Regions from separate parts of the Bacillus cereus group sp. BfR-BA-01383 genome, predicted to be linked through region 2. Evidence: riboswitches for the same ligand, from Rfam matches in the RefSeq annotation. Region 2 holds a riboswitch; the other holds the start of a gene.

Region 1 (4,188 bases), on a different contig from region 2:
GGTATTGATTTACCGAATGAAACTGCGGGACAAATTGGAAGAAAAGATAATCAGCCTGGTTTCTTATTAGATTATTCGATTGGACAGTATGATACGTATACACCACTTCAGCTTGCACAATATATTTCAACTATCGCAAATGGCGGTTATCGAATGAAACCGCAAATTGTTCAAGAGATTAGAGAACAAACCGTTCAAAAAGATGAAGTTGGTAAAGTGATGCATTCAATAGAACCAGTCGTTTTAAATAAAGTAGATATGAAAGAGGAGTATATAAATCAAGTAAAAGAAGGATTTAGAAAGGTATTCCAAGAAGGGGATGGAACGGGAGTAAGAGCGTTCCAAAAAGCATCGTATAAACCAGCTGGTAAAACAGGGACCGCACAAACGGTATACGGTGGAGAAAGTGATATTGGGCGAAATGAGAAAGGCGATCGTAGAGAATGCTATAACTTAACATTAGCAGGATATGCGCCATATGATGATCCAGAAATAGCATTTTCTGTCGTTGTACCGTGGGTTATAAATGATAAATCTGGTATTAACTCTGATATTGGAAAAGAAGTTTTAGATGCTTATTTTGAATTGAAAAGTAAGCGGTTAACTGGGGAAGCGACAAAAGTAGAGAATTAAAAAGTACGAATCGTTTCTAGTATGTATATAAACTAGGGACGTTTTAATATAGAAATAGATTAGAAAAGAGGCATAAAATAATTCTATTAACTATTCACGTTTTATAAATTAAATCATATATTGATAGCATAGGACAAGCTGAAAAGCTTATCCTAACCTCACAGAACACTCCTTATCACGGTTAAGCATCTATTTTTGTAGATGCTTTTTTTGATGACTGACAATTATTTATCAACCTAATGTTCCATTTGTGATAATACCGTATGATAAAGAACAGCTTATTAGCACAAAGGCTGACAGAGCTTGAAGCAGCAAATAGGTTATCAAAAGAAGCAATTACAGTTATGGAATCTCTTTTAAATTAATAGATTGGACAATTAAAAACATAGAGGGCACACTTTTATGCTTTTATTTTATTATCCAGCAAACTGCACAGCAGTATTTGCATGTAAAAAAGCAGTATCAAATACAGGAACTGTTAGATCGTTCTGGGAAATGAGCAAAGGTATTTCAGTACAACCGAGTAGTATACCTTCCGCACCATTTTGAACTAATGAGTTTGTAATTTGTAATAGCTTTTCTTTTGATGTTTCTGAAATAATTCCTTTACTTAATTCATTTAAAATAACATGATGGATAAAAGTCCTTTCCTCGTCATTTGGAATGATTGTCTCAATATTATAATTTGCTAGTCGTGATTTATAGAAATCTTGTTCCATCGTTTGTTTCGTCCCTAAAAGTCCGATACGTTTTATATTGTGTTCTACCATTTTTTTAGCACTTACATCGCCAATGTGAAGAAGCGGGATGGATATTGCATTTTCTACTTCTTCAGCAAATAAATGCACCGTATTTGAGCACATTAATAAACAGTCAGCACCGGATTTTTCAACTTTTTTTGCAACTGTGACTAATTCATTTTTCACTTCTTCATATTGATGGTTTTGTAATAAAGTAGTTACTTCACCAAAGTCCATGCTGTATAAGACAAGTTTAGCATTTTGATCATATTGAGAGAGTGTAAGTGTATTAATATGTTTATAGTATAGTGATGTAGATTCCCAACTTAGTCCACCAATTAAACCAATTACTTTCATCATACATTCCTCCCGTAACAATTTTGAATTCATTATTTCATAATTCCGATAAGAATACAATGATTTAGGTGTATTATTTAACGAAAAATAAAAATAATTAGAAAAGTATTGAAAATCACTCTTATTGGTGCCATAATACGAATTACAAATTAATACTTATCCAGAGAGGTGGAGGGAACGGCCCTAAGAAACCTCAGCAACCCCTATGTAATTTCATAGGAAGGTGCTAATTCCGCAGAGGACACGATGTGTTTTTTGCAAGATAAGAGGATTCTTGAACGTGAAAGAAAATGACCTCTTATGTAAGAGGTCATTTTTTATTGTATAGAAAGGGAGTGTCGATGCATAATTCATTTTTTAAATAAATATAGAGTAATAAAAGTTTACTAATATGAGAGGAGAATTGAAATGAACAAATTATCAACAAAGTTAGTAGTAGCAATCGGAATCGGATCAGCCTTATACGGGATATTAGGACTTTGGGGATTTACTATTGCACCAAATACATTTATTAAACCTGGATTAGCTATATTAACCATTTTTGGTGCATTATTTGGTCCAGTGGCTGGACTGTTAATAGGACTTATCGGTCATACCGTAACAGATACGATCACTGGCGGGGGTATTTGGTGGGGCTGGGTAGTTAGCTCAGGAATTATTGGTTTTGCGATGGGTCTCATTCAAAAAAGAACTGGTTTTAGTGTGAAAAACGGGACGTATAGTAAGGGGGATATTTCTTATTTAGCAATTGCTGGGTTAGTTGGTATTGTCATTGCTATTATATTTGCTGGAGCATTCGATATTATTGTGATGGGAGAACCGTTTGACAAAATTGTTATACAAGTACTAGGAGCAACAATTTCGGATGTTATTGTATTTTTAGTTCTTGGATTACCGATTACAATTGGTCTGGCTAAATCAAATAAAAAACATACACATTTAAAAATTGAAAAGTAGGGATGTTAACATGCAACCAATTATTTCGTTTGAACACTTTACCTTTCAATACGGGCATGCTGCGCAGCCTACTTTAAAAGACATTACATTTCATATAAATTCTGGCGAAAAAGTACTAATTGCTGGACGAAGCGGTTCAGGGAAATCGACGTTAGCTCATTGTATCAATGGGCTAATCCCATTTTCATATGAAGGGATTAGTACGGGTAACATTTTAATTGCTGGTAAAGACCCGAGGGAAGGCAGTATTTTTGAACAGAGTAAATATGTAGGAACAATTTTGCAAGATCAAGATGCTCAATTTATTGGCCTTACAGTAGAAGAAGATGTAGCTTTTTATTTAGAGAATGAATGTGTAAATCAACATGATATGAAAAGGATTGTTGCAGACTCATTAACAAAGGTGAAGATGCATACTTTTCATAAACAAAGTCCACATGAATTATCAGGAGGCCAAAAGCAAACTGTTTCTCTAGCAGGTCTGTTAACAACAAATGCCGATATATTATTGTTCGATGAACCGTTAGCAAACTTAGATCCGCTAAGTAGCTTACATACAATCGAACTTATTAAAGATATACATAAACAATATAATAAAACAATTGTAATTATTGAACATCGAATAGAAGAAATTTTAAAACTGGATGTGGATAAAATTATTTTAATTGATGAAGGTGTAGTTGTTGCGATAGGGACACCAGAAGAGATTTTGGCATCAAATATATTACCTCGTATTGGCTTACGAGAGCCTATTTACATCGAAGCACTAAAGAGATTACATTTTGATAGTAATAATGACGTAATATATCCACTTGAAAATCTTCACAAGGAAAGAATCTATAGCGTTATAAAAGAGTGGATGAATAAGCAAATTGTATTAAAAAGTAATACTAAAAACAAGGAATTACTTAAAGTAGAGAATTTGTCATTTTCATATCCTAATAAACAAAAAGTATTAAAAAATGTAAGTCTATCAATATGCGAAGGAGAAATTGTAGCGCTGTTGGGACATAATGGAGCAGGGAAATCAACATTAGCTCATAGTCTGATTGGTATAAATAAAATAAAAGATGGAGAAATTTTGTTAGATGGAGTAACTATCAGTTCTTGGTCTATTCGTAAACGTGGGGAAATTATATCTTATGTGATGCAAAATCCAAATCATATGATTACACAACCTACTGTGTTAGAAGAAGTTTCATTTTCTTTGAAATTTAAAAAGTTTTCTAAGGAAGAAGTTAAATATAGAGCTGAAGAATCGTTAAAAATCTGTGGTTTATATCCATTTCGTAATTGGCCAATTCAGGCATTAAGCTACGGGCAAAAAAAGAGATTAACTATCGCATCTGTATTAATCACAAATCCCAAACTTATCATATTAGATGAACCGACAGCTGGACAAGATTACTATCATTATAAACAGTTTATGTCGTTTATTAAAAAACTGACTAAAAAGGGAATATCATTTATTTTTATCACACACGATATGAATCTAGCATTA
Region 2 (4,188 bases):
GACTAGATCTCCTTCCTTGTTTACAACATACATTGTATTTGTAACACCTTGCTCTGTTTGCTTTGCTATCGAGCCACCAACAATATGTACACCATATTGCTTCGACCATTCTTTCAACTTTTCTTTCGTTTCTAATCCATTCCTATCTGCAATTTCAGAAAGTCTCGTTAAATCATATCCTGTTGTCCATAGTTCTGGTAAAACAATAACATCTGGTCTTTCCTTCATCGCTTCACTAATTTTAGTTTTAGCGTTCTCAATATTTTTTTCTACATCTCCAAAGACAATATCCATTTGAATACATGCGACTTTCATTTTGTCAGCCCCATTCTTATTTTTTTCTTTACAAAATACTGGAAAGATTATATCATTTGTCACTAGAATTGTAACAACTTTCAAAAGAGGTGGAAAGTATGAAATTATTTCAACCTTCTGAGATAGTAACATCATTGCCAACACAATTTTTTGCTTCACTTGTTGCAAAAGTTAACAAAGTCGTTGCAGCTGGTCACGATGTTATTAATCTAGGTCAAGGTAATCCAGATCAACCAACACCACAGCATATCGTAAAAGCTTTACAAGATGCTGCCGAAAAGACCATTCATCATAAATATCCGCCATTTCGCGGACATGAAAGTTTAAAAGAAGCTGTGGCAACATTCTATCTACGTGAATATGATGTAGTAGTAAATCCAAAAACTGAAGTTGCTATTTTGTTTGGTGGAAAGGCTGGATTAGTAGAATTACCAATTTGTTTTACAAACCCTGGTGATACTATTCTCGTTCCAGATCCAGGCTATCCAGATTATTTATCCGGAGTTGCTTTAGCAAAGGCACACTTTGAAACAATGCCGCTTATTGCAGAAAATAATTTTTTACCGGATTATACAAAAATTGATGACTCTATTGCGGAGAGCGCAAAGTTAATGTTTTTAAACTATCCAAACAATCCTACTGGCGCTACTGCATCAAAAGATTTTTTTGATGCAACCATTCATTTTGCTAATAAACATAATATATTAGTTGTTCATGATTTTGCTTACGGTGCTATCGGGTTTGATGGTCAAAGACCCGTTAGTTTCTTGCAAGCAGATGGCGCTAAAGATACAGGAATTGAAATTTACACATTATCAAAAACTTTCAATATGGCTGGGTGGCGTATTGCTTTTGCAGTCGGGAATGAAAGTGTCATCGAAACAATTAACCTATTGCAAGATCATATGTATGTTAGTATTTTTGGTGCAGTTCAAGACGCAGCCCGCGAAGCACTATTAAGTTCACAGTCTTGTGTAACAGATCTTGTAAATAGTTACGAATCTAGGAGAAATGCTCTTATTTCAGCTTGTCACTCAATTGGTTGGAATGTTGATATTCCAACAGGATCATTCTTCGCATGGCTTCCTGTACCAGAAGGATATACATCTGAGCAATTTTCTGATATTTTACTAGAAAAAGCACACGTTGCAGTTGCTCCTGGTATTGGATTTGGTGAGCATGGCGAAGGGTATGTCCGTGTTGGTCTCTTGCATACAGAAGATAGATTACGAGAAGCAATTCATCGAATTGATAAATTAAATTTTTTCAAAAAATCGTTGACAACATAAAAAATATCTGACAAAATTCAGTTATCTTAAAAATTTAAACATTTCTAAATACTTCTTATCAAGAGCAGGTGGAGGGACGAGCCCGACGAAACCCGGCAACCGATCTACAATCGTAGACACGGTGCTAATTCTCGCAGCATTACGCTGACAGATAAGGAGCTGGTTGTAAAAAAACCTCTCCTTAGCTGAGAGGTTTTTTTATTTAACTAGGAGGTTATAACAATGAGCGGAATTATAGCGACGTATTTAATCCATGACGATTCACATAACTTAGAAAAAAAAGCTGAGCAAATTGCACTCGGTTTAACAATTGGCTCTTGGACTCATTTGCCACACTTATTGCAAGAACAATTAAAACAACATAAAGGCAATGTCATTCATATTGAGGAATTAGATGAACAAGAACATATCAATTCGTATCTACGTAAAAAAGTAAAACGCGGGATTATTAAAATAGAATACCCATTATTAAACTTCAGTCCAGATTTACCAGCGATTTTAACAACTACATTCGGAAAGCTATCACTTGATGGCGAAGTGAAATTAATTGATTTAACTTTTTCAGATGAGTTAAAAAAGCATTTTCCTGGCCCGAAATTTGGTGTAGATGGCATTCGAAACCTTTTACAAGTGTATGACCGTCCTCTTTTAATGAGTATTTTTAAAGGCATGATTGGACGAAATATTGGATATTTAAAAACGCAATTACGCGATCAAGCAAGTGGTAGTGTGGATATCGTAAAAGATGATGAAATTTTATTTGAGAATTCATTAACACCACTAACAAAGCGAATTGTATCTGGAAAAGAAGTTTTACAATCTGTATATGAAACACACGGCCATAAAACGTTATATGCCGTAAATTTAACAGGACGAACTTTTGATTTAAAAGAAAATGCGAAACGTGCAGTACAAGCTGGTGCTGATATTCTATTATTTAACGTATTTGCTTACGGACTAGATGTACTACAATCACTTGCAGAAGATGACGAAATCCCAGTTCCTATCATGGCACACCCTGCTGTAAGTGGTGCTTATTCAGCATCCAAGTTATATGGGATCTCGTCTCCACTATTACTTGGAAAGCTGCTTCGTTATGCTGGTGCTGATTTTTCTTTATTCCCCTCTCCATATGGCAGCGTTGCGTTAGAAAAAGAAGAGGCTCTTACCATCTCAAAATATTTAACTGAAGACGATGCATTTTTCAAGAAAAGTTTTTCCGTTCCATCTGCTGGTATTCACCCTGGTTTCGTTCCCTTTATTCTACGAGATTTCGGTAAAAATGTTGTTATTAATGCTGGCGGTGGGATTCATGGGCATCCGAATGGAGCGCAGGGCGGTGGCAAAGCATTCCGTGCTGCAATTGAAGCTACTTTGCAAGGAAAACCACTCCATGAAGTAGATGAAATAAATTTGCATAGCGCACTACAAATATGGGGAAATCCCTCACATGGGGTGAAATTATGAGTATTCAAGTGTTTTGTGATTTCGATGGTACGATTACAAATAACGATAACATTATGTCCATTATGGAAAAATTCGCACCACCAGAAGCAGAAGAAGTAAAGAATAGAATTTTATCACAAGAGCTATCTATTCAAGAAGGTGTTTCTCAATTATTCCAATTGCTACCTACTAATCTACACGATGATATGATTCAATTTTTAAAAGAAACTGCTGAAATTCGTAGTGGCTTTCGTGAATTTATACAATTTGTAAATGAAAATAATATTTCTTTTTACGTAATATCAGGCGGAATGGATTTCTTCGTCTATCCACTCTTACAAGGAATTATTCCAAAAGAGCAAATTTACTGTAATAAAACAGACTTTTCAAACGAATGCATTACAGTTAATTGGCCTCACCCTTGTGATCATCACTGTCAAAATCATTGCGGATTATGTAAATCATCTTTAATCCGTAAATTAAGTGATACAAATGACTTCCATATTGTAATTGGAGATTCAATTACTGATTTACAAGCTGCGAAACAAGCGGATAAAGTATTTGCCCGCGACTTTCTTATTACCAAATGTGAAGAAAATCGTATTGCTTATACACCGTTTGAAACATTTCAGGATGTTCAAGCTGAATTAAAACATTTGTTGGAGGTGAAATTATGAAACAACTTTTTCGTCAATGGTATGACTTAAGCGAGATCAAAAAAGAGTTAACAACACGAAATTGGTTTCCAGCAACAAGTGGTAATATTTCTATAAAGGTTAGTCACGAGCCACTTACTTTTCTTATTACAGCAAGCGGTAAAGATAAAACAAAAACCACTCCAGATGATTTTCTATTAGTAGATCATTTAGGAGTTCCCGTATTAGAGACTGAATTACGCCCTTCAGCAGAAACAATATTGCATACACATATTTATAACAATACGAATGCCGGGTGCGTACTTCACATTCATACAACTGATAACAATGTCATCACAAATTTGTATAGTGATGCAGTCACCCTTCAAAATCAAGAAATTATTAAAGCTCTTGATATTTGGGAAGAAGGTGCAACGATTCACATTCCTATTATCGAAAACCATGCCCATATCCCAACTCTTGGAGAAAACTTCCGAAAGCAT

What was found. A riboswitch is a leader RNA that binds a small molecule or an ion and turns the genes downstream of it on or off. The one in region 2 is predicted to bind S-adenosylmethionine.
Positions count from the first base shown of each region.
Region 1: another riboswitch for S-adenosylmethionine. It lies ahead of MR065_RS09105 (ECF-type riboflavin transporter substrate-binding protein); the one in region 2 lies ahead of mtnW (2,3-diketo-5-methylthiopentyl-1-phosphate enolase).

Region 1 covers NZ_JAKUFP010000006.1:175,700-179,887, reverse strand. The annotation lists gene MR065_RS09115 (peptidoglycan D,D-transpeptidase FtsI family protein) at 1-633, shown strand, start outside; gene MR065_RS09110 (aspartate/glutamate racemase family protein) at 1,050-1,733, opposite strand; SAM riboswitch class I at 1,884-1,999, shown strand; gene MR065_RS09105 (ECF-type riboflavin transporter substrate-binding protein) at 2,139-2,687, shown strand; gene MR065_RS09100 (ABC transporter ATP-binding protein) at 2,698-4,188, shown strand, end outside.
Region 2 covers NZ_JAKUFP010000001.1:102,301-106,488, forward strand. The annotation lists gene MR065_RS00570 (carbon-nitrogen family hydrolase) at 1-399, opposite strand, end outside; gene MR065_RS00575 (pyridoxal phosphate-dependent aminotransferase) at 414-1,604, shown strand; SAM riboswitch class I at 1,657-1,762, shown strand; gene mtnW (2,3-diketo-5-methylthiopentyl-1-phosphate enolase) at 1,827-3,071, shown strand; gene MR065_RS00585 (2-hydroxy-3-keto-5-methylthiopentenyl-1-phosphate phosphatase) at 3,068-3,727, shown strand; gene MR065_RS00590 (methylthioribulose 1-phosphate dehydratase) at 3,724-4,188, shown strand, end outside.